3 regions of the Arthrobacter sp. FW305-BF8 genome follow, and region 1 is predicted to be linked to each of the others. Evidence: riboswitches for the same ligand, from Rfam matches in the RefSeq annotation. Region 1 holds a riboswitch; each other region holds the start of a gene.
The links. Region 1 has a riboswitch for S-adenosylmethionine ahead of metX (homoserine O-acetyltransferase MetX). Riboswitches for the same ligand answer to the same signal wherever they lie in the genome.

Region 1 (9,421 bases):
CCCGAGGAGCCGTTTGCCGGCTCCCGCGAACTGCAACGCCGGCACGGTCAGCTCGGCTGACGGGTGGGGAAGTCCGACCGAAACCACGGCGCCGCCCCGCGTCACGTGGCCGAGGCAGGCGGCAATCACACCGGCCGAGCCAACCGCTTCGATGGCGACGTCGACGCCGTCGCCGGCGGCCGCGGCGTCCCTGATAAGACTGGCCGCGTCGTCGGGCGTCCCCACCACGGTGGCGCCGCAGTCGAGGGCGAGCTGGTGCTTGCCCGGATTGGGATCGATGGCGATCACGCTGCCGGCCCCGGCGAGGGAGGCGGCCATGACAGCGGATAGGCCTACCGCCCCGAGCCCAAAGACGGCCACCGACTGGCCGGCCGTGACAGCGGCGGTGTTCAGCACCGCTCCCATTCCGGTGAGCACAGCGCAACCGAACATCGCCGCAACGGTGTCCGGGACGTCGTCGTCAATCACCACCACCGATTCCCGGGCCACCACGGCATAGTCGGCGAAAGCCGAAACCCCCAGGTGGTGGTTGATCCGCTCCCCCGACGGCGTCCGCAGCAGGGCCTCGCCGTGCAGCAGGTCGCCGGAGCCGTTGACCTCCGCCGCCCGGTGGCAGAGCGCAGGACGGCCGGCGCGGCACGCGCGGCAGTCCCCGCAGCTCGGCACGAAAACCAGCACCACGTGGTCTCCAACCGACACGTCGGACACACCGGCGCCGACGGACACGACGCGCCCCACCGCCTCGTGGCCCAGCGCCATGGGAAGGGGCCGGACCCGCGAACCGTCCACCACGGAAAGATCCGAATGGCACAGGCTTGAGTAGGTGATGGCAACGCCCAGCTCACCGGCGCGCGGTTCCGGCCGCTCCAGCTCCTGCACCACCAGGGGCCGGGCGTCCGCGTAGCTGGGCTTCGGCGGTGCAGTGTCGGCCTTGGCGACGGTCGAGTAGAGGACTGCTGCTTTCATGGAAATCCTTGGTGTCGGTGAACCGGCAACTGCCCGGCCCGCGCGCATGGCGGTCCGGGCAGCTGCTGAATGCTCGTAGCTTGGGGCTGAAGCCGGTCTACTTCTTGCTCGCCGCGAGCAGGTCGGCAGTGCCCTGGGCGTCGGCCGCGTCCACGTCGTGGAGCGAGACGCCACGGGTCTCCTTCAGGAAGAACACAGCGACGGCGGTGATGGCGCAGGCGATGAGCAGGTAGATGGCCACCGGAACGGAGGACTTGTAGGTGGAAAGGAGCGATGCGGCGATGATCGGGGCCAGCGAACCGGCGACGATGGAGGTCACCTGGTAGCCCAGGGAGACGCCGGAGTAACGCATCCGGGTGGGGAACATTTCGGCCATGATCGCCGGCTGGCCGGCGTACATGAGCGCGTGGAACAGCAGGCCGATCATGATGGACGCCAGGATAATCATGTCGTTCCCGGTTTCCATCATCGGGAAGGCGAAGAAGCCCCAGGTGGCGCCCAGGATTGCGCCGGCCATGTAGACGGGCTTGCGGCCGAAGCGGTCCGACAGCTTGCCCACCAGCGGAACGGCAACGAAGTGCACGGCGTGGGCCACCAGCAGCAGCAGCAGGATCCGCGTCGTGTCGGCCTGGACCACGGTCTTGAGGTAGGTGATGGAGAACGTCACCACGAGGTAGTAGAGGATGTTTTCCGCAAAGCGCAGGCCCATGGCGGTGAAGACGCCACGCGGGTAGCGCTTGAAGACCTCGGCAACGCCGTAGCCCTTGTGCCCGGCCTCGACCTCTTTGCGGGCTTCGAGGAAGATCGGGGCGTCATTGACCTTGGTGCGGATGTAGTAGCCGATCAGGACGATCACCGCGGAGAGCCAGAACGCTACGCGCCAGCCCCAGCCAAGGAAGGCTTCCTGGGTCAGCGTCGAGGACAGGATGAACAGCACCGCCGTGGCGAGCAGGTTGCCCATGGGTACGGCCGACTGCGGCCAGCTGGCCCAGAAGCCGCGGGACTTGCTGGGGCTGTGCTCGGCGACGAGGAGAACCGCGCCGCCCCATTCGCCGCCGACGGCGAAGCCCTGCGCGAACCGCAGGAACACCAGGAGTGCGGGCGCCCAGTAACCGATCTGCTGGAACGTCGGCAGGCAGCCCATCAGGAAGGTGGAGACGCCCACCAGGATGATGCTCAGCTGCAGCAGCTGCTTGCGGCCGAACTTGTCGCCGAAGTGGCCGAAGACGATGCCGCCGATCGGGCGGGCAACGAATCCGACGGCGTACGTGAGGAAGGCGGCGATGATGCCGTCCAGCTCGGTGCCGGCGTTGGGGAAGAAGGTCTTGCCGAAGACCAGGGTGGCAGCCGAAGCGTAGAGGAAGAACTCATACCACTCCACGACGGTGCCGGCCATGGATGCCGTGACAACTTTCTTGAGGCCTGAGGCCTTGACGTCGGTTTCCTCTACACGCCTTGCGGCGGAGCTTTCCGTACTCATTGCAAACTCCTTCGGCGTCTTCCTCGACGCCACGGGGACCGGTCGATGGCGACGGGTGTGTGATGCACACCACGAACGCCGGATTCAACGAGTATGGTCTGCCGATGAAGCAAGCTCAACGCCAAATAGTGCAGGGCCCATCTGCATTTATGCACACAAGCTGCGTTGGCGTTGTCACGGCACGGCCGGCCCCGGCCGCGTGGAGCGGGCCTGAGGTCAGTTGAGGAGGTGCGCCCTGAGCTGGGCGTTCAGCTGGCCGATCTCCGTGAGGAAGCCGTCGTGGCCGATCGGGGAATCGATCATATGGACATCCACTGTTCCAGGCAGGGACTCGGCCAGTTCCTGCGACTGGGCGGGAAAGTACAGACGGTCCGACTCCACGGCGGCCACGAAGAAGTCGGCGGTGGTCCGGGCGAGGGTCTCCTTGAGCGTTCCCCGCCCGCGGGTGACGTCGTGGCTCATGAGCGCTTCCGTCAGGGCGATGTAGCTGTTGGCGTCGAAGCGCCGGACCAGTTTGTTGCCCTGGTGGTCGAGGTAGCTCTCCACCTGGTAACGGCCGCGGCCCGCCAGGGCATCGGCCTGCAGCGGCTGTTCAGCGGCCTGGGCGTTCCTGCCGAACCGGAAATCGAGTTCGTAGGCAGACCGGTAGGTGATGTGGGCAATCCGCCGAGCGAGCGCCAGGCCATCCGCGGGTTCCGGTCCGCCGTAGTAGTCGCCGCCGTTGAAGTGGCGGTCCTGCCGAATGGCAAGCGTCTGTGCCTGCGCGAACGCGATCTGTTCGGCCGTGCTCCTGGCACCGACGGAGATGACACCGCAGCGCCGCACCCGTTCCGGGAAAGTTACTGCCCATTCGAGGGCGCGCGCCCCGCCCATGGAGCCGCCCACCACAGCATGCCAGCTGCTGATGCCGAGCCGGTCAGCCAGCCGCGCCTCGGCCGCCGTGGAATCCCTCAGCGTCACCAGCGGAAAGCGTGAACCCCAGGGCTTGCCGTCCGGAGCTGTCGACGACGGCCCGGTGGACCCGTAACAGCCACCCAGGATGTTAATGGAAATGACGAAGAACCTGTCGGTGTCCGCCGGCGCACCGGGCCCGGCGAGCTGTTCCCACCAGCCCTCTTCAGTTCCCGCGCCGCCCCGGGTCACGTGCGTGTCCCCGGTGAGGGCATGCTGAACGAGGATGGCGTTGGAGCCGTCCTCGTTGAGCGTTCCCCAGGTTTCGTAGGCCAGGGTCACGTCCGGCAGGAATCCCCCGGCCTCGAGTTCCAGGCTGCCGATGTTGACGTATTGGACAGTGCCGTTGGGGACGGTGCCATTCGGAACAGTGCTAGTGGGGACGGTGCCATGCGGAACAGTGCTGCTCCCAGCCGTGCCTTGCGGAGCCTTGCCGTTCGGTACTACGGCGGCGGGTACATCAGTGCTGACAGAAATCGTCATAGGTAAACCTCTTCTACGCGCTTGCCCGCCGGCAGCTGTCCGGCAGGCCAGGTCTTCACCCGGGGCACCCCACCGCGGAAGGAGGGTTGCCGGCCAGCAAGCCGGGGCTGTCGCTGGCACTCATGACCTGTTGCCCAGTTTACGAAACAGGCGGACATCTGCGCTAAGAATGTGACGGCTGTGTGACTCCCGGCCCCTCACCGGCCGGGAGCCACACCGGCAGCGCGGGAAGTCAGGCGCCCTTTGCCGCGCGGAATCCGGCGTCGAGGTCGGCCAGGATGTCATCGATGTGCTCCAGGCCCACCGACAGCCGGACCAGGCCGGGGGCAACCCCCGCCACGGCCTGCTGCTCCGGCGTGAGCTGGCTGTGGGTGGTCGACGCCGGGTGGATGACGAGGGAGCGGACGTCGCCAATGTTTGCCACGTGGGAGTGCAGTTCCAGGGCATCCACGAAGCGCTTTCCGGCCTCGGCGCCGCCGGCCAGCGTAAAGGCCACCACCGCGCCGGTGCCCTTGGGCCCGTACTTCAGGCCGCGCTCGTACCAGGGGCTGGACGGCAGCCCGGCGTAGGCCACGGACTCCACGTCTTCCCGGGCTTCCAGCCAGCCGGCCACGGCTGCTGCGTTGGCCACGTGGCGCTCCACCCGAAGGCTCAGGGTTTCCAGGCCCTGCGCGATGAGGAAGGCATTGAACGGGGACACCGCGGAGCCCAGGTCGCGGAGCAGCTGGACGCGGGCCTTGAGGATGTAGGACAGGTTGGCTCCCAGGGCGCCGCCGGCGCCGAGGTCCCGGGCGTAGACCAGCCCGTTGTAGGTGGGGTCCGGTGTATTGAAGCCGGGGAAACGCTCCGGGTCCTTGCCGAAGTCGAAGTTGCCTGAATCCACGATGACGCCGGCAATGGCGGCACCGTGCCCGCCGAGGTATTTGGTGGCCGAGTGCACCACGATGTCCGCACCCCACTCGAGCGGGCGGATGAGGTAGGGCGTGGACAGGGTGTTGTCCACGATCAGCGGCACGCCGGCCTCGTGCGCTGTCCGGGCAACGCCTTCGATGTCCAGCACGTCCTGCCGGGGGTTCGACACCACCTCGGCAAAGAAGAGCTTGGTGTTCGGCCGCACGGCGTCGCGCCACTGCTCCAGGTTGTCCGGGTCTGCCACGAAGGTGACGGAGACTCCGAACTTCTTCAGCGTGTGTGCCAGCAGGTTGTAGGTACCGCCATAGAGGCTGGGGCTGGCAACAACGTGGTCGCCGGCTTCGGCGATGTTAAGGATGGCGTACGTTTCGGCGGCCTGGCCCGAGCTCAGGAGCAGTGCCGCAAGCCCTCCTTCCAGACTGGCGATGCGCTGTTCGACGGCGTCCTGGGTAGGGTTGCCGATCCGCGTGTAGATGGGTGCGATCTCGGCCAGCGCAAAGCGGTCCGCTGCACTCTCGGCGCTGGGGAAGACGAACGACGTCGTCTGGTAGATCGGCAGTGCCCGGGCGCCGGTGGTGCCGTCCGGCGCCTGGCCGGCATGGATCTGGCGGGTTTCGAATGACCATGCGTTGGACATGAGGCTCCTCTGCTGAAGGGCGTGTGCTGGTCCCGGCACAGGCCCGCGCTTGCCGCACGGCGGGCGCCGCGCAGCCAGGTCTTCACCCGGGGCACCCCGCCGCGGTTGGAGGGTTGCCGGCCAGCGAGCCGGGGCTTTCTTCGCTGGCACTCATGACCTGCGATCAGTGTAGGAATGGGACTGTTACGCGCACAGCTTTGTGAAGAACTTCGTCAAAGTATGGACTTTTCGCAAGGTTAGGTGCACCTAAGCTGAGAGCCACCTCACAAAGTGCCAAGATGAGGTCATGCGCATGGATCACGTCTCTTACGCCTGTGAACACGATGGCCTGGCGGCCACCACCGAACGTATCTCCTCTGCCCTCGGCGTCGAAGCCGTAAAGGGCGGGGTGCACCCCCGGTTTGGGACCCGGAACATGATCATTCCCCTGGCCGGCCACAAGTACCTCGAGGTTGTTGAGGTACTGGACCACCCGGCGTCGGACAAGGCACCGTTCGGCCAGGCCGTCCGGGCCCGGTCCGCGGCGGGCGGCGGCTGGATGGGCTGGTGCGTCGAAGTTGACGACCTCGCCCCATTCGAGGAACGCCTGGGCCGCTCCGCGGTCAACGGCAACCGCAAGTTCCCCGACGGCCGGGAGCTTGTCTGGAAGCAGATCGGCATCCTGGGCCTAATCGCGGACCCGCAGGTCCCCTACATGCTGAAGTGGGAGGGCGATGCGGAGCTGCACCCGTCCAACGCCTATGACAGCAATGTGAAGATGTCCAGCCTCACGATCGCGGGCTCTGCCGAGCGCGTGACCGAGTGGCTCGGCGAGCCCGTCGAAAGGCCGCTGGAGGACGTCGCCGTGAACTGGGTCGCCCCGCACGGAACGCCGGGCATTCTCTCGGTCACGTTCGAAACCGCAGCGGGCGCCGTCACCATCTGACGCACTCTCCGCCCTTCACTTCGGCCGCCATCAGCGGGTGCCAATGACGTCACCCGCCGATGGCGGCCGAATCACTTTTAAGGGCCGGGCGCTTCCTAGCCCAGGCCAACCGCTTTGCCGAACAGGCTGAACCCGACGAACGCGACGATGTCCAGCAAGGCGTGCGCGATGACGAGCGGCATCACCCTCCGGGTCCTGGTGTAGATCCAGGCGAAGACCACGCCCATGATGGCGTTTCCAATGAATGGTCCGAACCCCTGGTACAGGTGGTAGCTGCCGCGGAGCATTGCGGACACAAAAATCGCCAGCGGCACGGACCAGCCGAACTTGCCGAACCGGTCCAGCAGGTAGCCCACCACAATGACCTCCTCCACGACCGCGTGGCGCAGTGCGGACAGTATCAGCACGGGCACCGTCCACCAGTAGGCGTCCAGACCGCTGGGGATGATCGCCGTCGTAATGCCCAGGGCACGCCCCGCGGCGTAGAGGCCCAGCGACGGGATCCCGATCAGGGCGGCCAGCCCGAGCCCCTGCAGCAGGTCCCTGCCCGGCCGGGCAAAGTTGAATCCCAGCTTCCGGAACGCCGAGCCGGCCTCGTGCCCGCCTCCGGCCTTCGCCTGGCGCTGGTCTGTCAGAAAGTAGATCACCAGCAGGACCGGCACCAGGGCGAAGATGATGTCCAGCAGCTGGTAGGTGAGGTCGAAGTACTCCCGCGTGCTTTGCGACCTGTTCAGGGTGGACGTCCCCTGCGCCAGCGGTGCCCGGGTCATTTTGTCCAGCAGCTGCACCACGGAGTAGACGGCGGACTGGCCGAGCGACAGCCCAAGGACGATCCAGACTTCGAACCGCAGCCGACGGCGGGAGGGAACCAACATGTTCCTATCTTGCCTGCACCGGCTGGTACTTTCCTGTCAGCCAGTCGGTTCCTGTCCGGCCGCGGGCTGACCCTATGCTGGGGAACTATGAGCGCTCCCGGGAAAATCATCATGATCCGGCACGGCCAGTCGGCGGCCAACGCGGATACCTCCATTTACAACAGGGTGCCCGACTACCGGATTCCGCTGACAGAGCTTGGCCTGGAGCAGGCGAAAGCCGCCGGGGAACGCATCCGGCGCGAGCTGGACGGCCGGCAGGTGAGCGTCTACGTCTCACCGTACCTGCGCGCCTACCAGACCCTTGAGGCACTGGATCTTGGCCATCTGACGGAGCGGGTGATCGAGGAACCGCGGCTGCGCGAACAGGACTGGGCCAACTTCCAGATTTCCGGCGACATCGAGGACCAGAAGGAACTCCGCAACGCCTATGGCCACTTCTTTTACCGCTTCCGGGAGGGCGAGTCCGGCTCCGACGTCTACGACCGGATCTCCTCGTTCATGGAGACCCTGTACCGGCACTGGTCCAAGCCCGACTACTCCCCGAACGCCCTGCTGGTCACGCACGGGCTGACCATGCGCCTGTTCTGCATGCGCTGGTTCCACTGGTCCGTGGAGTATTTCGAGTCGCTGAACAACCCCGAAAACGCCGAGGTCCGCATGCTGGTGCGCAACAGCCTGGGCAAGTACGAACTCGACACACCGTTCACACAGTGGGTGGACCGGAGGGTGGACGAAACCGTGCTGGACGCCCCGCCGGTGATTTTCTGAGCCGTCTTCTTTTCTAGGCGCCGGCCACGAGCACTTCGGTGCCGCGGGCTTCGAAGGCGGCCTTGTCGGCCGCGGAAATGCCGGAGTCGGTGATGAGCCGGGTGAAGTTGTAGCCGTCCATGGTGGCAAACGCCCGGCGGCCCACCTTCGAGGAGTCTGCGATCACGTAGGACTCGCTGGCGCGGCTGGCCAGCAGGGCGTTGACCGTAGCCTCGGCCTCGCCGGTGTTGGTGGGCCCCACCTCCGGGTCGACGCCGTTGACCCCGATGAAGGCGATGTCCAGCACCACCTTCTGCATGATGATGTCCGTGTACGGGCCCACGAGTTCATAGGACCGCGGGTTGAGGATGCCGCCGGTCACCATCACCTTGATGTTGGGCCGGACGGCAAGCTGGGAGGCGATGTTGATCGCATTGGTGACCACGGTCAGGGTGGGCTGGTTCGACGGCGAGTTAAGGTCCTCGCGGGTGGCCAGGATCTGTGCGAGGGCGGTACTCGTGGTGCCGCCGCACAGGCCGATGACCATGCCCGGGCTGATGAGCGCCGAGGCGGCCAGGGCGATCTCCTGCTTGGCTACGGCGTGGTCGTCCCGGTTGTACCTGCCGGGAAGGTCGTAGGCGAGGGCGCCGGTGGTGGCGCCGCCGCGGGTCCGGGTCAGCAGCCGCCGCTTGGCAAGGCTGTCCAGGTCCCGCCGGGCGGTGGCAGGTGACACGCCGAGCCGGGTGACGATTTCCTCGACTTCCACCTGGCCGGCCTCGGCAAGGAGATCAAGGATGGCCGTCAGTCGGTCGGTGCGTGTCATGCAGGGCCTTTCAAGATCCAAAAACGCCACAAAGAAATGACGCTTTGTGATTGTATCAGACCCTGAACGATCATCTTGCGTCACTCCCGGGGGGAATGGCACCGCCTGACACTACCGTGCCCGCACCCCTGCACGCCACACCGCGTGGGTCAGCGGCATGCCGGGGCGGTAGGCGAGGTGGGTGGCGGACGGGGCGTTAAGGACGTGCAGGTCCGCCCGGTGTCCGACGGCGAGTGAGCCCACGGCGCGTTCGCCGTCGACGTCGCTACCGGAGTCGCGCTGCAGCGCCAGGGCGCCGCCGTACGTCGCCGCCCGGACGGCCTCATGGACACTCAGTCCCATCTGGAGGACGGCGGTGGTGACGCAGAACGCCATGGAGCTCGTGTAGGACGTGCCGGGGTTGCAGTTGGACGCGAGCGCCACGGGCACGCCGGCGTCCAGGAGCTGACGGCCGGGGGCCAGCGGCTGGCGGGTGGAGAGGTCGCAGGCCGGCAGGCAGGTGGCCACCGTTCCCCGGCCGCCCGTTCCCGCGGCGGCATCCCAGCCCGACCAGCCGGCGGCGAGGTCTGCGATGTCCTGCTCCGAAAGATAGTTGACGTGGTCCACGCTTGCCGCGCCGAAC
Region 2 (9,421 bases), 2.0 Mb from region 1:
TCGAGCCGTGACGGCGTCGTACGAGTTCAGGGCGGCCTTATGGCTCTATCCGGGAGAGTCTGCATGGCACTTCATTACGTCCGCCAGTTACTGAGGAGCAGTTGCGGCGGTCAGGCCGCCCCGGTCCACCGGGCCGGCTCGGCAGCTGCCGCCGGCCTGCACAGCGGCGAACCGGGAGCCTCCGAGGACGTACGCTTCTTGCCGAATCCCTGCCTGCGGTGGTCGGACCGTGCCGGGAGAACCTGGGTAGGCGCAGGCGAAGGCGCTGGGGCCGATACGGCCGGCTGAACCGGAGCGGACTCTGTCACCGGGGCAGACTTGGTCGCCGGAGCTGCCGCGGCCGAGAGGTCCGTGATGAGCCCCGTCCCGGCGCATTCGCGTACGTCGGCGATGCCGGCCGCGGCCGCGCGCTTGTCCTGGAAGGGTGCGGAGATAGCCAGTACCGATCCATCGGGGGCCTTCAGCCGGAACCGGAACTGGGACTCTGCGTCAACAAAAACTTCGAATACTCCGGCCATGGCGGTCCTTCCGGTCAGGGAGGCTGCACGCAGCGTCTTCGCGGCCGCGGCCCCGAACGCATCACTGCGTCTGTCCTTGGGTGGGGTGCTGAACCGACAGGGATTGATCGGTTCATCGGTGTTATTAGAGTCTGCCCAGTGCACACGGAGCCTAACAAGACCATCTGTGTAAACCCTGGGTAAACCCTGCTGGTCCACCCACTAAACCGTGCCGCACCCGCGTTCTCAAGGACGCCGGAAATGAAGGGACGTGCAGCGCAACCGAGGTTCACAGCCGGCCATGGGAAGTAAGAAACAGTCGGCCCGGAAGAGCAGGGTTTAAAGAGGTCAGATCTGCTTGAGAGCCTGCTCCAGGTCCGCGACAAGGTCATCCGCGTCCTCCAGGCCGACGGACAGCCGCACCACTCCATCGCTGAGCCCGATCGCGGCACGTCCTTCCGGTCCCATGGCCCGGTGCGTCGTGGTGGCGGGGTGGGTGATCAGCGACTTGGCGTCGCCCAAGTTGTTGGAGATGTCGATGATCTTCAGGGCGTCCAGCAGCGCGAAGGCGGCCTCCTTGCCCGACTGGCCGGCCGTCGTCGCAAGCTCCAGCGTGAGGACGGTGCCGCCGGCCTTCATCTGCTTGGCCGCCAGTTCGTACTGCGGGTGCGACTTGAGCAGCGGGTACTTCACCCAATTGACGGCGGGCTGGGCCTCGAGCCATTCGGCCAGGCGCAGCGCCGTGGCGGACGAGTGGTTCACGCGCAGCGCCATGGTCTCCAGGCCCTTGGTGAGGACCCAGGCGTTGAATGAGGAGAGGGCCGGGCCGGTGTGGCGCATGAGCTGCTTGACCGGGCCGTCGATGAATTCCTTGGTGCCCAGGATGGCTCCGCCCATCACCCGGCCCTGGCCGTCGATGTGCTTCGTGCCGGAGTAGACCACCACGTCCGCGCCGAGGTCTCCGCAACGCTGCAGCAGCGGGGTGGCGAAGACGTTGTCCGCCACAACCTTGGCGCCGGCGGCGTGGGCGAGTTCGCTGACGGCCGCGATGTCCACGATTTCCTGCATGGGATTGGACGGGGATTCGAAGAAGACGGCTGTGGTGGGCACCGACAGGGCAGCCCGCCACTGCTCGAGGTCCGGACCGTCCACGAAGACCGTCTCCACGCCCCAGCGCGGCAGGATTTCGTTGAGGATCACGAAGCAGGAGCCGAACAGGGACCGGCTGGCGACCACGCGGTCCCCGGCCCCGAGCAGGGCGCCCAAGGCGGTGAACACGGCGGACATTCCGGACGCCGTCGCAAAGCACGCCTCGGTGCCTTCGAGCAGGCGGAGCCGTTCCTGGAAGGTGGCCACGGACGGGTTGCCGTAGCGCGAGTAGACGAAGCGTTCGTCCTCGCCGGTGAAGGCGCGCTCCGCGGCTGCGGCGGACTCGTAGACGAACCCGGAGTTGAGGAAAACGGGTTCGGTGGTCTCTTGGAAATTGGTGCGGTCAAGCCCGCCGCGCACGGCCTGGGTGTCGGGGCTCCAGCCGGCGGCGTCGTGATTAAAGGTCAATTTAGTTCTTTCCCAGGTTCGTCGGCAGGCCGCGGTTCTTCCAGCCGTTCACGGTGCGCTCACCGTAGCGGTCAGGTTCGCCCTCGAAGCCTTCGAGCACGTTGTAGGAGGTGAAACCCGCCTGGGTGGCAGCGATTGCCGCGCCGATGGAGCGCTGGCCGGAGCGGCACAGGAAAAGCAGCTCCACGCTCTTGTCCTCCGGCGCCTGCTGCTTCAGCTGTTCGACGAAGTCGGAGTTGGGAATGCCGCCGGGAAAAGTCCATTGGATAAACAGGGGATCGTTGCGCTGGCTGTTCGCGGATACAGTTTCCGGGACGCCGATGTGCGCCCATTCACCCTCGGTGCGCACATCCACCAGGATGGCGCCCTCTTCGAGCTTGGCCCAGGCGTCCTGCGGGGTGAGGTCTCCGGCGTAGCTCATGCGTGGCCCTCGTAGGCTTCTTCGGCGAAGTCCTCGTCAGAGTCCAGCCGGTCAACGGCGGTGGCGACGGCGGCATCTGCACTGGCGATGGCGGCTGGCAGGACGAGGGCCTGGGCCACGATGACGCCGGTGCCGTTGAAGGTGGCGGCAGGGCTGCCGTGCAGCACGTAGCCCTCGGCCAGGGCAGCCGAGATGCGCTCACAGAACGCACGGTCGTCCGGTCCCGTGATCAGGCGGTAGGACAGCTTCTCCTCGGGTTTATCCTGCTGGGATGGCAGTGTTGCAACGGCGGGGGCGTCTGACACGACGGATCTCCTTTTCTCACGCTTGCAGCTCGAAGTGGTCGATATGCCGAGTATTCACCTGAGGCACCCCGCCGGAGAAGGAGGGTTGCCGACCGGCCAGTCAGGGCTTAATACCGGTACTCATTACTCCCCAAAAACGTAACACTGACGACGGCGGGGCGCACCGCCGCCGCCGTCATCTTCCGTAACGCATCAAACCGCAACGGGAGGATAATGACGGGAGATGAACCGCCGTAACGCCGGATGAAACCAGGCCGCAGTGAATGATTCGACTCCGAATACAGTGACTCCCATGCTGCACTTTGGATGGTTTGTGGGCCATGGCTTCGGGGTCCAGGGCTGGGGGACGCCCGGCTACGGAATCGGCTACGACTGGAGGAAGCCCGCCCCCTACCAGCATGCAGTCCGCGAGTTTGAGCGGGCGGGGCTGGACCTGTTCATCATCGAGGACTCCCTCACCGTTCCGGACACTTACGGCGGCAGTGCGGAGGTCTCGCTGGCTCAGGCGTCTTTCGCGCCGAAGCACGATCCGCTGGCCCTGGTGCCGTATCTGCTCTCCGCCACGGAACACCTCGGCATTGTGCCCACCATCAGCGCCTCCTTCTATCCGCCGTTCACCGCCGCCCGGCTGCTGGCCACGCTGCAGCACTTCTCCAACGGGCAGCTGGGCTGGAACGTGGTGACCTCCGGCAGCGACCTTGCCGCGCAGAACTACGGACTGGACCAGCAGATCGAGCATGACCTCCGCTACGAGAAGGCCGAGGAGTTCGTGGACGTCGTGCGCAAGCTCTGGCGCAGCTGGGAACCGGATGCCATCCGGGAGGACACCCGGGCAGGAATCTTTGCGGACCACACCAAGGTCCGGCCGATCCACCACGAGGGGGAGTTCTTCAAGGTTCGGGGACCGCTAAACACGGCCCCGCTGCCGGAGGAGCCGGTGCTCGTTCAGGCCGGGGCATCCCCGCGGGGCAAGGCCTTCGCCGGTGCGAACGCCGACGTTGCGATCGCCCTGGCCCGCGGCGCCGACGGCATGAAGGCGTACCGGGACTCCATCCGCGCCGAGGCAGCCGCGGCCGGCCGTAATCCTGACGACGTCAAGGTGCTGTTCGTCCTCAAACCCACCGTGACTGGCTCCAAGGCTGAAGCGGAGGAGCTGCGGGCCGCGCGCCGGGAGCTCACGCAGCGGGACATCGACAGTCAGCTCAACTCGATCTCCTACCTGTCCGTTATCGACTTCAAGCAGTTCGACCTCGACGCGCCCCTCCCCGAGCTCAGCACCAACAGCAACCAGGGCACCCTGGAGCACTTCTCCAAGGCCGCGCCCCCGGGTTCCACGCTGCGGCAGATCCTGCAGGCACGGAGCGGCGGCGCCGGCGACAGCATCATCGGCACCGCCGAGGAAATCGCCGACCACCTCGAGGAAACCGGGGCTGCAGTCGGCGGCGACGGGTTCCTCTTCTCCGGCTTCGTGGATCCGGCCACCGTTCACGGCGTGCTGGACAGGCTGGCGCCGGTGCTTCGCCGTCGGGGTCTGTTGCGGACAAGCTACGGCGATGGCGGCTTCCGCCGGAACCTGCTGGACTTCTAACGCCATGGCCGGGGCTGGTGCAGTGGTAGGGCCGGGTTCTATGGATGGGCGCGGCGGACTGGTGTCCGGCGTCCGGCTCGGCACCTTCCTGATCGGAACGGCACACATCCGTGCCGACGACGTGGCTGCCGCGGCGGCCGATCCCGCAGTGGAGGTGGTCCTCAGCGCCGACGCCCTCGATCTCGTGGGCCTGTCCCGCGAGGTGGTGCAGGCGGCCATCGATTCCGGGCACCGGGTCTACGGCCTGAACACCCTGCTCGGCTCCGGCCGGGATACCGCCGTGGAGCAGGAATCCATTCTCGACTTTCAGCTGCAGGTGGTGCGCTACCACCACAGCGGCGTCGGCGCGCTGCTGGACCGGGATCAAGTCCGGGCCCTGATCCTGGCCAGGCTCATCGGATTCACGCGGGGCGGCTCGGGGGTGCGCCCGGAAACTGCGCGCTTTTATTCCGATCTGCTCAACAGGGGCGTGGTGCCGGCCGTTCCGCGCGACGGGTCCGTCGGCTCGTCCGACCTCACCCAGCTGGCGGCGGTTGCCGCCGTCGCCATCGGCGAGGGGCAGGCGCTAGCTCCCGACGGCGGCCTGCTGGACGGCGCGGCGGCGCTCGCCGCTGCCGGGCTGGACCCGCTGGTCCTTGCGCCGGGCGAGGCCCTGGCACTGGTCAGCGCCAACTCGTACTCGATCGGTGCCGGCGTGCTGGAACTCCGCCGCATCCGGTGGCTCGCCGATTTGGCGGACACCGCGCTGGCGCTCTCGCTTGAGGCCACCGCAAGGTACGACGGCGGCGGGAACCTCAGCCCCTTTTCGCCGGCCGTGCAGTCGGCCAAGGCGGTTGACGGCCAGCGCGTCTCGGCGGCCAATGTCCGGCGCCTGGTGCGCGGCGGCTGGCTGGAGGACCCGCGGCGGCAGGTGTCGGTCCAGGACGCCCTGTCCTTCCGCGCGGCGCCGCAAACGCACGGTGCGTTCCGGGCCCAGGTGGCCGCCTTGGCCGTGGCGCTCGAAGTGGAGCTGAACGGCCGGGGCGACAACCCGCTGACGGATGTGGCTTCGGGCCGGATGGTGTCCGGTGGAAACTTTCAGCCCATGCAGCTCGCCCTGGCGTTCGAGGCGCTGCGGCTGGGACTCGCCCATGTCGGAATCAGCAGCGAGCGGCGGATCGCCAAGCTCTATCCGCCGCAGCGCCTGATCCGGCAGCTCAACCTCGATGCGGCCCGGGCCGGCACGCCACTCGCGTCCGAGGACCTGCCGGGACTGCTCTGGTACTCGGCCGCCGGCCTGCTGGCGGAGCTGAAATTCCTTGCGGCACCTGCCACGCTCGGAGCCCCTACCCTGTCCGCGGACGTGGAAGACCACTCCACGCTGGCCCCGCTGGCACTCCAGCAGCTGCAGCGCTCTGTGGAGGCTGCCGCCAAACTCCTCACCATCGAGGCGTTGACGGCTTCCTACCTGTTGGCGGAGGCGCAGGGCACCGACCTGCGGGAGACGGAAATCCGGGAGCTCGGGGCAGGAACCGGCGCCGTCGTGGCGCGGCTGTCGGAACTGCTGGCCGGTCAACTGCCGGCGGCGGTACTGGTTGACAGTGCGCGTACGGCGCTGGGGGATTTGCTGGCCGGACTGCCGGAACTTGGGACACCGGATCCGGACGCTCCGGACGACGCGGGCCCCGGTGCCGGTGTTCCGGATGGCCGCCCGGGCGATGGGGGAGGAGAATCATGACCACCGTGACGGGAAGCGGCCACCAGCCGAGGCATGTGGCGCCGATCGTGGATTCGGGCGCAGACGCCGACGTTGTGCTGGCCCGGGTGGGGAACACCCCGCTGGTGCCGCTGAACGTGCTGAGCCGCGGGCTGGGGAGCACCGTGTTCGTCAAGCTTGAATCGGAGAACCCCGGCGGTTCCATCAAGGACCGGACAGCTCTGAGCATGGTCCGGGCGGCCGAGCGGAGCGGCGAGCTGCAGCCCGGCGGCACCATCGTGGAGAGCACCTCCGGAAACACGGGAATCGGGCTCGCCCTGATCGGGGCGCTGACGGGACATCCGGTGGTGGTGGTCACCGGTGATTCCATCTCCTCCGAAAAGCTGGACGCCCTCAACAGGTACGAGGCGCGGGTGGTGTTTACGGACTGGAGCGCGCCCTCGGACTCGCCGGACAATGCGCGGGCGGTCGCGGCCCGGATCACGGCCGAAATTCCCGGCGCATGGCGTCCGCTGCAGTTCGACAACCCGGCCAACCCGCGGGCGCACTACGAGGGGACGGCGCCGGAAATCTGGGAGCAGACGGCCGGCCGGGTTACGCACTTCGTCGCCGGTGTGGGCACCGGCGGCACCATCACCGGGAACGGACGGTACCTCAAGGAGAAGTCCGGCGGGCACGTGGAGGTGATCGGCGCCGACCCCTACGGTTCGGTATACAGCGGCGGGCATCCGGGCCCGATTCTGGTGGACGGTGTGGGCAACTCCTGGCCCAAGCCCGACTGGCCGAAGGTCTTCGACCGCGGCCTGCTGGACCGGTTCCTGCGAATTCCGAATGACGAGGTGTACACCACGCTGCACCGCCTGCTCAACGACGAAGGCCTGTCCCTCGGGCCGTCGTCGGGACTGACGGTGGCGGCAGCAGTCCGGGTGGCCAGGGCGGCACCGCACGGGTCAGTGGTGGTGGCCATCGCCCCGGACACCGGCAGCAACTACCAGAGCAAGGCCTTCAACCCGGTGTGGCTGGCGGACAACCACATCCGCCTGGCCGCCGACCTGGCGGAGGACTAGCTCAGGAGGCAGGGCCGCTGGCGGCCGTCTCGCTCTCCGAACGGATCCAGGCATTCCAGTCCAGCGGGTGGACGGAGGGCCGGCCCAGCAGGTAGCCCTGCGCAGCCGTCATGCCAAGTTCGGTCACGGCCTCAAGTTCCTCGGGAGTCTCGACGCCCTGGGCGCCGATGACGGCGTCAACGTGGCGGGCGAGTTCACCCATGGCGGCGGCCCTCAGGCGCTGGCCCGGGGAGTCCTCGATGCCGGCGATGAAGGTCCGGTCCAGCTTGATGATGTCCGGGTGCAGTTCAATGACCTGGTCCATCGACGTGAAGCCGACCTCTGCGCCGTTCACTGCGATCCGCAGCCCAAGGCGCCGCAGGGGAGCGATGGCGGCCGTCAGCGGCGCGTACTGCTGCGGAAGAACAGGGCCATTAAGGTCGATGACGATCCGGTCCATGGCCAGCTGGGAATGTTCAAGCAACCCCGGGATCCTTGGGTCCGCGCATGTTGCCGGTGTCAGGTTCAGTGCGATGAACATGTGATCCGGCACGGCCTGCGCCGCAGCAAGGGCCCGGTGCAGTGCCGCAAATTCAAGGTCGGTGCCCAGCCCCACGGATTGGGCCTCGTTGAACCAGTGGTCCGCGCTGGCACCATCGTCGGTGACGAACCGGGTCAGGGCCTCGACGCCGATCACGTGCCCCGCGGGAAGCCGGCGGATCGGCTGGAACGCGGTCATCAGCATCTTGTCGGCAAGGATGGCTTCAATCCGGTTCCTGCTGCGCCGGGTGAAGGGCACCGGCTCGGGAGCCGCCAGGTTCTGGGTGGAGACGCCCACCGGGATGGCACTGTTTTCGGCGTTGGCCAGCTCTGTGGTGGCGGTGAGGTGCTCGAGCAGCACGTGTTCGGGATTATCCGGATAGGCTTCGAACAGGGCCCGCAACTGGGCGCGGGGCCATGCGCTGGCCGGATCTGTTTCGGCGAGCAGTTCGGTAATGATCTGCTGGGCTTGCCAGCGCACACTGATTTCCCCCATGTCCCCCGGCAGCGCTGCCTGGGCCCCCCAGCCCGTGGGTAGTGAGTTTGTCAATGCGTGCAGGGAGTTGTCATCCCATGACATCGGCTATTCCTTTATACGTACTCATTCCGGCTGAGCCCGGAACCAGGCCACGTGCTATCACCGCCGCGGGGCGTAGGCAGTGGCCGTGGAAGAAGACTACAACGCAGGGCACCGGCTTGTCCCGCCTTTTTTCGAACGGTGCCTTTTCGTTATATGGGACGCCCGGGTTACTCGATTCCCGCGAACAGTTCGTTCAGTTCCGCGGTCAGTTGCTTGCGGAGTGCGGGCGTGCCGATTTCGCGGCCATCGATGTGATTGACCGGTGCCAGGAGGCGGATGCTGGAAATCAGCCAGACGGCATCGGCGTTGGCCAGGTCCTGGGGCTTCAATGGGCCGTAGCCCAGTTCCCAGCCGGCGGCCTTGGCGGCGGCGAAGAGGGCGCCCTGTGACGTTCCGGGGAGAATGCCGCTGTCCAGCTGCGGTGTGACGAGGCGCTTGACTGTTGTTCCGGCGTCGTTCTTCTCCACGTTCGCCAGCAGCACGGTGGACGTGGGGCCCTCCAGCACGCGGCCGTCCGATGACGTGAAGATGACATCATCCGCCCCTTGCTTATGGGCATGGCGCAGCGCAGCCATGTTCACCGCGTATGACAGGGTCTTGGCGCCGAGCAGCAGCCACGGGGCGCGCTCGGCCGCGTCACTGTCATAGCCGCGGTCAAGGAGGATCACGTCGATTCCCGTCTCGCGCTGGCGGCGTCCGGCCGCGGCCACAGGGGAGACCTGAACCCAGCAGGTGGGGGCGGACGCGCCCTCGACGCCGCGGGTAACAATGAGCTTAACCACGGCCTCGTCCAGCTCCGGGGAGGGCGCCGGGTTGTCGGAGCGGAACGCCGCGACGCCCGTCTCAACTGCCCGGCGCCAGCCGTCCGGCCCCGGAATCTCAAGGTCCAATGCCTGTGCCGAGCGGACCAACCGGTCCAGGTGGGCCTGGATCTTCCGTGTGTGGCCGGCAACGGCGAGCATGGACTCGAACACGCCGTCACCGCGGGTGGCACCCAAATCAGTGGCCATCAGCTGCGGCTTTTCGGGATCGGCAATCCGCCCGTTCTCATAGTCCGGATCCAGGAACACCAGCACGGTGTGGGAGGTACGCGACGTCATGCCTCAAGCTTAGTGCGGCCGGTGCCCGATAGGCTGGCATCACCGCTCCATACGGAATGGCTGCGAGGGTAAGAAATAACGGGGGTTTCAA
Region 3 (9,421 bases), 1.5 Mb from region 1:
CCGCGCCCTGGTGGCAGCCTACGACGCCGGGATCGAACCGCTGCTGCTGGTCACCAAGGCGGACGTCAAGGACCCCACCGGGCTGCTGGACAACTATCGCCACCTCGACTTTCCGGTCATTATCAGCCGCACCGCCGATTCCGAGGCCGGCGGCATCGACGCCCGGTCCGACGACGGCCTCTCCGCCCGGCTCGACGTTGTCGCCGTGTCCGAGCTCCGCGCCCACCTGGACGGCAAGGTGACCGTGATGCTGGGCCATTCCGGCGTCGGAAAATCCACCATGGTCAACGCCCTGACAGGCGCCGAACGTGCCACCGGCGGCGTCAACGCCGTGACGGGCCGCGGACGGCACACGTCGTCGTCGGCCCTTGCCCTCAAGCTCGCTGACGCCCCGGCGGGGAGCTGGATCATCGACACGCCGGGCATCCGCTCCTTCGGGCTGGCCCACGTCGACCCGGACCGCATCCTGCACTCCTTCCCCGACCTTGAGCCGGGCACCGAGGCCTGCGAACGCGGCTGCAAGCATGACGCCACCGCCGTCAACTGCGGCGTCGATGCATGGGTAGCGGCCGGGCATGCCGGCCCAACCGGAGCAGCCAGGCTCGCGTCCCTGCGCCGCCTGCTGGGCACCGACCCGCGCATGGAGGCTCAGGAAACCAAGGAACTCGGCAGCGTCGGCTAGCCTCCCGCGGCGCAGCCCGGCGGCTGCCTCCCCGCCCCGCCGGGCCTTTGAGGGTAGTTTGGAACCATGACCCAACCCGCTTCAACGTACAACGATGACCTGCGTCTGGCCCATGTGCTGGCCGATTCCGTGGACGACCAGACCATGAGCCGGTTCAAAGCGCTGGACCTCAAGATCGAGACGAAGCCAGATCTGACGCCGGTCACCGATGCGGACAAGGCCGCCGAGGAGTCCATCCGCGGCCAGCTGTCCCGTTCCCGTCCCCGTGACGCCGTCCTCGGTGAGGAGTTCGGAAGTTCCGGCCACGGTTCCCGCCGCTGGATCATCGACCCCATCGACGGCACCAAGAACTTTGTCCGCGGCGTGCCGGTGTGGGCCACGCTGATCGCCCTCGTCGATGAAGGCGAACCGGTCGTCGGCGTGGTCAGCGCCCCTGCGCTGGGCAAGCGCTGGTGGGCGGCCAAGGGCGCCGGCGCCTACTCCGGCCGTTCCCTCGCGGCCGCCACGAGGCTCAAGGTATCCAATGTGTCCAGCCTTGCCGACGCGTCACTGTCCTACTCCAGCCTCGGCGGCTGGAAAGACCGCGGAAACCTCGATGAGTTCCTCCAGCTCACTGAGGAAGTTTGGCGCACCCGGGCCTTTGGCGATTTCTGGTCCTACTGCATGGTGGCCGAAGGGGCCGTGGACATCGCCTGCGAACCTGAGCTGAACCTGTACGACATGGCGGCGCTGGTGCCGATTGTGACCGAGGCAGGCGGCCGTTTCACGTCCCTCGAAGGCACGGACGGCCCGTTCGGCGGCAATGCGCTGGCGACCAACTCGATCCTGCACTCGGAAGTCCTGAAGCGCCTGAACCCGCAGCTGGACGATTTGCTCTAGTTTTGTCCTGCCGCCCTGCGCCTCTTGTGCTGAATATTACGACGGCGGCCGCCCCCTTCCGTGGGCGGCCGCCGTCGTTTATTCGGCCACAGGCCCGATATCCGGGCTACGTAATAATCCGCTTAACATTCCGGACCGGCTTTTTCATCGCCCGTCCGGATGTCCTAGTCTCGTAACAGGTCACGAGTGCCAGCGCTAAACCCCGGTTTGCTGGCCGGCAACCCTCCATTCGCGGTGGGGTGCCCCGGGTGACGACCAGGCCGATCCGGAACGGACCCGGCAAGCGCGGATCCCCGTCACACGGGGTCCTTTCTCAGTGAGGTCCCATGACGACTGCAACCATTTCTTCCACCGTATCTTCCGCCGCGGACGCGGCCCTGCTGGACGGCCGGTTCGCCGCCGCAGGCCGCCCCCTGGCAGCCGTCACCGGCGCAGAAATCCAGGCTCCGCTGATCCAGGGCGGACATGTCCGCTACGCCAACCTCGACTACGGCGCTTCCGCCCCTGCGCTGTCGGTGGTTTCTGCATACCTCAACGAGATCCTGCCGTATTACGCGAGCGTCCACCGCGGTGCAGGCTACGCCTCGCAGATCAGCACGTCCGTGTACGAGAACGCGCGGGACATCGTGCGGGAGTTTGTGGGCGGCCGCGCCGATGATGCCGTCATCTTCACCCGGAACACCACCGACTCCCTCAACCTGCTGGCCGGCTGCCTTCCCGTGCAGGACCACCACCACACCGGCGAGGTGCTGTACCTGGACATCGAGCACCACGCCAACCTGCTGCCATGGCAGGGCGTGCCGCACCGCAGCGTCGTGGCCTCGGAGACGCTGGAAGCCACCATCGGCAGCCTGCGCGCCGAACTGGAGCACGGCGATGTCAGCCTCCTCGCCGTGACCGGCGCCTCCAACGTCACCGGCGAAATCCTTCCCATCCGACGCCTCGCTGGCCTTGCCCATGAATACGGCGCCCGGATCGTGGTGGACGCCGCGCAGCTCGCGCCGCACCGCCGCGTCAACATCGCCGCGGACGACGTCGACTACCTCGCCTTCTCCGGCCACAAGCTCTACGCCCCCTTCGGGGCCGGCGTCCTGATCGGCCGCCCCGACTGGCTCGACGCCGGCACTCCCCACCTCGCCGGCGGCGGCGCCGTGAGCGAGGCCAGGCTCGACGGCGTCAGCTGGGCCACCGGCCCCGCCCGCCACGAGGGCGGCTCACCCAACGTGCTCGGCGCAGCCACCCTGGCCCGGGCAACCCAGGTCATCGCTGCCCTGGATCCGCAGGGGTGGCACGCCCATGAGGCGGCCATCCGGTCCTTCCTCATCGAGGGGCTGGGCAAGATCGACGGTGTCACCGTCCACCAGATCTTCGCCGACAGCGACCCGGACGACGCCATCGGTGTGGTCAACTTCTCCGTGGAGGGCTACGACGCCGGCCTGGTGGCCGCCTACCTGTCGGCCGAACACGGCGTGGGCCTGCGCGATGGCCGCTTCTGCGCGCACCCGCTGCTGAAGCGCCTCGGCCTGCCGTCCGGATCCCTGCGCGCCAGCTTCGGCGTGGGCTCACGGCTCGAGGACGCCCAGCGACTGCTCGCCGGCATCGAGGAACTCCGCCGCTCCGGCCTCGGCTGGGACTACGTGGTGGACGCCGGACGCTGGGTCCCGGCGAACGACACCCGCACCTACCCGGAGTGGGCACCCAACACCCCCGGCACCGCGGGCGCCGCACCCTGCGCGCAGGACTAGCCCCCGCCCCGGACATAGGCGCGCCACCCCGGACTGCTACGGCAGCGGTCCCCGTGCGGTAAATTCGAAAGGTAATTTTCGACGTCGGGCTAAGGAGACTGCGCGTGGCACGGGGCGGTCCCAAACTTCATCACGGGCGGCGGCAGGAGCTTGGGCAGAGCTTCCAGGACGGCGGCGAGCACTACCACCGCGTCCGTCCCGGCTACCCTGCTGATTCCGCGGACTGGCTCATTCCGGCGGGGGCCCGCACGGCCGCAGACATCGGCGCCGGAACCGGCAAATTCACGGCACTGCTGGTGGAACGCGGGCTGAGCGTCAGCGCGGTGGATCCTTCCGTGGACATGCTGGAGCAGCTCAGCCGTGTCTTTGGAAACAGTGCCTACCCCGCGGTGCAGGCTCTGGAAGGGACCGCCGAGGCAACCGGACTGCCCGAGGCGGCGTTCGACGTCGTCAGCGTTGCCCAGGCATGGCACTGGTGCGACCCGCTGCTGGCCAGCACCGAGATTTCCCGGATCCTCAAGCCGCACGGGGTGCTGGGCCTCATCTGGAACCAGCTGGACACATCCGTTCCTTGGGTACACCGGCTGTCCCGCATCATGCACGCGGGCGACGTCCACAAACCCGACTTCCGCCCCAAAATCGGCCCCGAATTCACGTCCCTGGAAAGCCACCTGACGCAGTGGGAGGATCCGGTCACCCCGGACGACATCCTCGAACTGGCCAAGTCCCGCAGCTATTACCTCGCGGCCAACGACGCCACCCGCGCCAAGGTGACCGGCAACCTGACCTGGTACCTGCACGAACACCTCGGGCATGCCGAGGGCGAACTGCTGCAGCTCCCCTACCTCACCCAGACCTGGCGGGCTGTCAGGGCGTAACGCCCCGGTGGCAGCAGGTAGGCTTGAAGCTGTGAAGACCAGTACGCCCTCCTCCTCAATCGAGGACTACGTTAAGGTCATCTATTCCTTCACGGAATGGCAGGACAAGCCCATCACGTCCACCCAGCTTGCACAGCGCCTCGGCGTGGCCAATTCCTCGGTCTCCGAGATGGTTCGCAAGCTCAAGGACCAGGGCCTGGTCCTGCACAAGCCGTACAGCGCCATTACGCTCACGCCCCAGGGAGTCCGGCTTGCCCTCTCCATGGTCCGGCGGCACCGGCTCATTGAGACGTACCTGGTCACGGACCTCGGGTACAGCTGGGACGAAGTCCACGACGAGGCCGAACAGCTGGAACATGCGGTCTCGGACACGTTCATTGAGAGGCTGGCAGCCCGGCTGGGCAACCCGTCCAGGGACCCCCACGGCGATCCCATCCCCTCGGCCGACGGTTCCGTCCGGATGCCGTCCGCCCACCGGATGATCGAGCTCGACGACGGCCACACCGGCAGGATCACCCGGATCAGCGACGAGAACCCGGAGCTGCTGCGCTACCTTGCCGCCGAAAAGATCAACCTCGACGCCGATGTCGAGGTGCGCGGCCGCAAGCCCTTCGGCGGCGCGCTGGTTGTCCGCATCGGCTCCCCCGGGACCAGCCGCGACGTCGACCTCGCCGACGAAGTGGCCTCCGCGCTCTGGATCCACAGCGACTCCGCACATCCCGGCTGCCGCATGGCCGGCCTGTAGGCACTGGTGCGGTCTCCCCTGGCCGGCAGCACCGGCGCCGGCCCCACGACGGGCTACGGGTGGCGGGTCTGGACGGCCGTGGCCGCCGGCGGCCTGCTCGGCACCGAACTCCGGTACGGGCTGGGCCTGCTGTTCCCCGACCAGGCGGGAGAGCTGCCGTGGGCCACGCTGGGCATTAACCTCGTCGGCAGCTTCGTGCTGGCAGCCCTCACCACCATCTGGATCACGCGGCCGCAGACCGCGTTCTGGCTCCGTGCGGCAATCGGGCCGGGCGTGCTGGGCTCCTTCACCACCTTCTCCGCCGTCGTATTTTCCACTGACCAGCTGACCCGCAGCGGGCTGCCCGGCCCGGGCCTTATCTACCTCGGACTCTCCGTCCTGCTGGGGCTGGCGGCGGCTGCCGCCGGATGGCGGACGGGCAGGGTACTCGGCGCGCCCCGCGCCTTCCGCGGCGCTCCTCGTGGTGCTGGACAGTGACGGCGCTCCTCGTGGGTCTTTTCGGTATCGCCGGAGCCCTTCTCCGGTTCGCCGTGGATGGCTGGCTGGCCGGCTTCCCGTCGCCGCGGCGGCACTGGCCCTGGGCTACCCTGCTGGTCAACGTGGCCGGCTCGTTCGTGATCGGGCTGTCCGTGGGCGCCGCAGCGGTGTTCGGCCCCGAATGGCACTCTGCCCTGGCCACCGGGTTCGCCGGCGGCCTGACCACGTTCAGTTCCTGGACCACTGCGACGGTGCGGCTGGCCAGCGAACGGCGCTACCTCGCCGCCGCCGCCAACATCCTCGCCAACTTGGTGCTTGGGCTGGCTGCTGCCGCGGCGGGAATCGCGGTCAACGGCGGCTAGCGGGCACCGGGTTGCGGATTCCGACGGCGGAGCAGGCGGCACCCAGCAACAGCAGCGCCGCGGTGGCCAGCAGCGCGCGGTGCAGGCCCGGCGTCGTCAGATCGGGACCGACGATGAAGCCCGCAAAGGCGATGCAGACCAGGCCTGCGATCCTCGAAACAGCATTGTTGACCGCTGACCCCACCCCGGCCTGCTTCTCAAGGACTGATCCCAGGATGGCCGCCGTCAGGGGTGCCACCGTCATGGATAGGCCGAGGCCAAAGACCACCTGCCCGGGCAGGACCTGGGTCCAGTAATTCAGGGGGCCGCCAACGGACAGCGTCAGCAGGAATCCGGCCGCACACAGCACCGGACCGGCGGTCATGAACCACCGCGGCCCGTACTTGCCGGCCAGGCCGCCAAAGAACGATGCCAGCAGCATCAGGATCACCGTCGAGGGCAGCAGTGCCAGGCCGGCGGTGGTCGCCTTCATGCCGCCGACCTGCTGGATATAGATACCCAGCACAAAGAACCCGAGGGAAAAGCCGCCGTAGATCGCGGCGGTGGCGATGTTGCCCCAGCCGAAGTTCCGGACCGTGAACATGCCCAGGGGCAGGAGCGGCGCGGCCGTCCGGGATTCATGGATGAGGAACAGCACCGTGGCCGCGAGGCCCGCCGCCAGCGGCAGCCAGACCTGCGGACTGCCCCAGCCCGCAGTCCCCTGCTCGATCAGCGCGTACACTGGTCCGCCAAGCGCGATGACGGCCAGGAGCGCCCCGGCAACATCGATGCTGCCGGCCGGGCCCGGGACGGCGTCGGCCTTGCGCAGCCTGGCCAGCACGGGCCAGATGACCGCCGCCGGCAGGACGTTGACGAAGAAGATGACCCGCCACGAGAGCAGGTCCACTGATACGCCGCCGATCAAGGGGGCCACGATGGCGGCGGCGCTGGTCCACGCCGACCATTTGCCGATGGCCGCCCCCTGGGCGCCGCTGTCGAAGTGGCTGACGATCAGGGCGAGCGAACTGGGCACCAAGAGTGCTCCGGCCACTCCCTGAAGACCGCGGCTGACCACCAGCATTTCACCGGTCCATGCTGCCCCGCAGAGGACCGAGGTGAGGGCAAACCCGCCCAGCCCCCACTGCAGGACACGCGCCCGTCCGAAATGGTCCGAGAGCGAGCCGGCCGCCAGAATGAGCGCCCCGAGCGTCAGGAGGTAGGCATCCACTACCCACTGCTGGACGCGGAGGCCGCCGCCGAGTTCCCTGCCGATGGCGGGCAGCGCCAGGCTGACCACGAAGCTGTCGAGGATCGCCATGAAAGACGCCACGATCGCGACAGCCAGCACCTGCCGCTGCAGGCGCGTGGGCGCGGTGGTCTGGCTGGCATCGCTCATGACTTACCGTATCGTGGACTGGATGATCAGCAGACGTGATGCGGCAATTGCCCTGGATGTACCACTGGAAATGGCGCAGCGCCACGGCATTCCCAAGCTTCTGACCGAAGCCCAGCTGGGCGAACTGCTGGACAATCCGCCTGCGTGGCTCGTCCAGTCCCGCGCCAACCGGACAGGGAAGCGGCCGGTGTGGGTGCACCTCGTCTGCGCGGTCTGCGGTTACGAGGAGGCGGCACGGCCAAAGAAGTGGTGGCCGGAGTTCACGTACGTCGTGTGCGACCATCACCGCCCGTCCGAGGTCCCCCCGCCCACGTCCGGATACGTACGGAGCGAGTTCGACGGCGTGGGCACCAGGTTTGTGGGAATCGCCGACGTCACGGGTTGACGGGTGATCCGGGCAGTTACATTCGGGCTGAAACAGGCGTAATTTACGTAGGGAGGGGCACCCTCCTGCCCCTCGGACGAGGGAGCACGCCATGCCGGACAAATCGCCGCACCAGCAACAGCAGAAAAAAGCAGGCAAGACCATCAAGCAGAAACGCGCAGACAAGAAGGCCAAGGCCCCGCATGAGGGAGCAGTGGACCCCGTAGCGCATCTGAAGAAACGCTGATTGCCCAACCACCGCCGGACAGGGGTGGCCAGAATTCCCTGGCCACCCCGTTTAGTGTCCGGCTCCTGAGTCAGTGCCCAGGCTGTGTATCCGCGGCCCGCCTATCCCCAGTCCGCCATCTCGCCGGGGACGGCCGCGACGTCGGTTAAGTGGCCGTCACGAAGCACGGCTATGTTCATCGGGACGCCGATGGCCTCGGCGAAGAGGAGTTTCTGAAGGCTCTCGGCATTGCTGACGGCGCGGGAGCCTACCCGCAGCAGCACATCGCCGGTCTTTAGACCTGCCTGCTCCGCCGGGGAACCGGAGAGCACCTCCACGACGCGCAGCCCGTCCCGCTGCCCTGTGCGGACCACTTCGCTGGCGCCCAGGCGGATCGGGGTGCTGACCACCCCGAGATAGGCGCGCCGGACCCGGCCGTCCGACAGGAGCGCGGAAATGATCCGGCGCGATGTCCTGTTGATGGGAACAGCCAGCCCCAGCCCGGCACCCGCCACCGCTGTGTTGATTCCCACGATCCGGCTTCGGGAGTCCGCCAGTGCCCCGCCGGAACTGCCGGCATTCAAGGCGGCGTCGGTCTGGATAACATCCTCAATGACCCTGCGGTTGCGTCCGGCCCAGACAGGGATGGCGCGTCCCAGTCCGCTGACCACACCTGCCGTCACCGAGCCCGAGAGTCCCAGCGGGTTTCCGACGGCAATCACCAGCTGCCCCACCTGCAGTGACTCGGCGTCCCCGAACTCCGCAGGAGCGACATGCGGGGCGCGGCCCCGGACCACTGCAAGATCGGACAACGGATCCGCGCCCACCACTTCAAGGTCCGTGCCGGAGCCGTCAGCGAAGACGGCGCGGCCCTTCTGGGTGCCGGCCACCACGTGGGCGTTGGTCAGCAGGTAGCCGTCCTCGGTGAACAGGACCGCGGACCCGGCGCCGACCCGGAACCGTCCGTTGCGGCGGTTCCCCGTCATCTCGATGGCGGCCACATGGGGCGTGACGGTCTTGGCCACGCTGATGACCGTGGTTGAGTAAGAGTCCAGGGCCGCGCCGTCGTCGACGGGATCTGGTTCGTTTGCAGCCGCCGTGGACATGGCATGCCTCCCTACCGCTGGTTTGGAATCGCCGGATTCGTGATACCTGTCACAACCCCACAGGGAGGGCGGGTAGTCCCGTACGGGCTACGCCGTGGGTGAACGGCAAGGGGCATAACGCTTTAAACAAGGAATGCCCGGACCGAGGTCCGGGCATTCCCCGTTGGGTAACGGGGTTTGGTGGAGATGGGGGGAATTGAACCCCCGTCCGATGTCGTGTTGTCAGGGCTTCTCCGGGCGCAGTTTGCGTCGGATTTTCTCGGCCCCAGCCGTCCTGCAAACAGGCGGCTGATCCGGGCCCAGTCATCTAAAAGTCCCGTTTACTCCGATGACAGGAGCAAACAGCAGTGGCTATCTAAATGACGCCAGGATCCGGGGCGATAGCAACCTCGGGCTGACGGACTGTCTTACTGCTTAGGCAGCAAGAGCGAAGTCAGTGCGCTTAGATTCGGCACTTATTGGTTTGCAGACAGCGTTTACGAGATAATTCTGCATCCTCGGCCCGCTTCACCTGTCGCGACTAACATCGTCGAAACCGATCATCCCCGTATTTTGTTACCAAACCGGCGGAGCATAGGTTCT

Region 2: linked by a shared signal. The riboswitch ahead of LFT45_RS20980 (DUF1737 domain-containing protein) and the one ahead of metX (homoserine O-acetyltransferase MetX) in region 1 are both predicted to bind S-adenosylmethionine.
Region 3: linked by a shared signal. The riboswitch ahead of LFT45_RS14330 (aminotransferase class V-fold PLP-dependent enzyme) and the one ahead of metX (homoserine O-acetyltransferase MetX) in region 1 are both predicted to bind S-adenosylmethionine.

The regions. Positions count from the first base shown of each region.
Region 1 covers NZ_CP084561.1:1,730,285-1,739,705, reverse strand. The annotation lists gene LFT45_RS07685 (alcohol dehydrogenase catalytic domain-containing protein) at 1-966, opposite strand, end outside; gene LFT45_RS07680 (MFS transporter) at 1,064-2,446, opposite strand; gene metX (homoserine O-acetyltransferase MetX) at 2,663-3,880, opposite strand; SAM riboswitch class IV at 3,893-4,008, opposite strand; gene LFT45_RS07670 (bifunctional o-acetylhomoserine/o-acetylserine sulfhydrylase) at 4,113-5,429, opposite strand; SAM riboswitch class IV at 5,470-5,587, opposite strand; gene LFT45_RS07665 (VOC family protein) at 5,716-6,354, shown strand; gene LFT45_RS07660 (CPBP family intramembrane glutamic endopeptidase) at 6,450-7,229, opposite strand; gene LFT45_RS07655 (histidine phosphatase family protein) at 7,317-7,997, shown strand; gene LFT45_RS07650 (DeoR/GlpR family DNA-binding transcription regulator) at 8,011-8,799, opposite strand; gene hutI (imidazolonepropionase) at 8,911-9,421, opposite strand, start outside.
Region 2 covers NZ_CP084561.1:4,612,892-4,622,312, reverse strand. The annotation lists gene LFT45_RS20995 (YegP family protein) at 111-518, opposite strand; gene LFT45_RS20990 (O-succinylhomoserine sulfhydrylase) at 846-2,054, opposite strand; gene LFT45_RS20985 (rhodanese-like domain-containing protein) at 2,056-2,475, opposite strand; gene LFT45_RS20980 (DUF1737 domain-containing protein) at 2,472-2,780, opposite strand; SAM riboswitch class IV at 2,794-2,908, opposite strand; gene LFT45_RS20975 (NtaA/DmoA family FMN-dependent monooxygenase) at 3,073-4,368, shown strand; gene LFT45_RS20970 (aromatic amino acid ammonia-lyase) at 4,409-6,085, shown strand; gene LFT45_RS20965 (PLP-dependent cysteine synthase family protein) at 6,082-7,131, shown strand; gene LFT45_RS20960 (EAL domain-containing protein) at 7,133-8,230, opposite strand; gene LFT45_RS20955 (aminodeoxychorismate lyase) at 8,398-9,330, opposite strand.
Region 3 covers NZ_CP084561.1:3,187,619-3,197,039, forward strand. The annotation lists gene rsgA (ribosome small subunit-dependent GTPase A) at 1-682, shown strand, start outside; gene hisN (histidinol-phosphatase) at 749-1,561, shown strand; SAM riboswitch class IV at 1,740-1,853, shown strand; gene LFT45_RS14330 (aminotransferase class V-fold PLP-dependent enzyme) at 1,888-3,306, shown strand; gene LFT45_RS14335 (class I SAM-dependent methyltransferase) at 3,411-4,184, shown strand; gene LFT45_RS14340 (metal-dependent transcriptional regulator) at 4,216-4,929, shown strand; gene LFT45_RS14345 (fluoride efflux transporter FluC) at 4,936-5,406, shown strand; gene LFT45_RS14350 (fluoride efflux transporter FluC) at 5,403-5,768, shown strand; gene LFT45_RS14355 (MFS transporter) at 5,755-7,143, opposite strand; gene LFT45_RS14360 (hypothetical protein) at 7,166-7,528, shown strand; gene LFT45_RS23290 (hypothetical protein) at 7,620-7,754, shown strand; gene LFT45_RS14365 (S1C family serine protease) at 7,856-8,839, opposite strand; RNA gene ssrA (transfer-messenger RNA) at 9,018-9,386, opposite strand.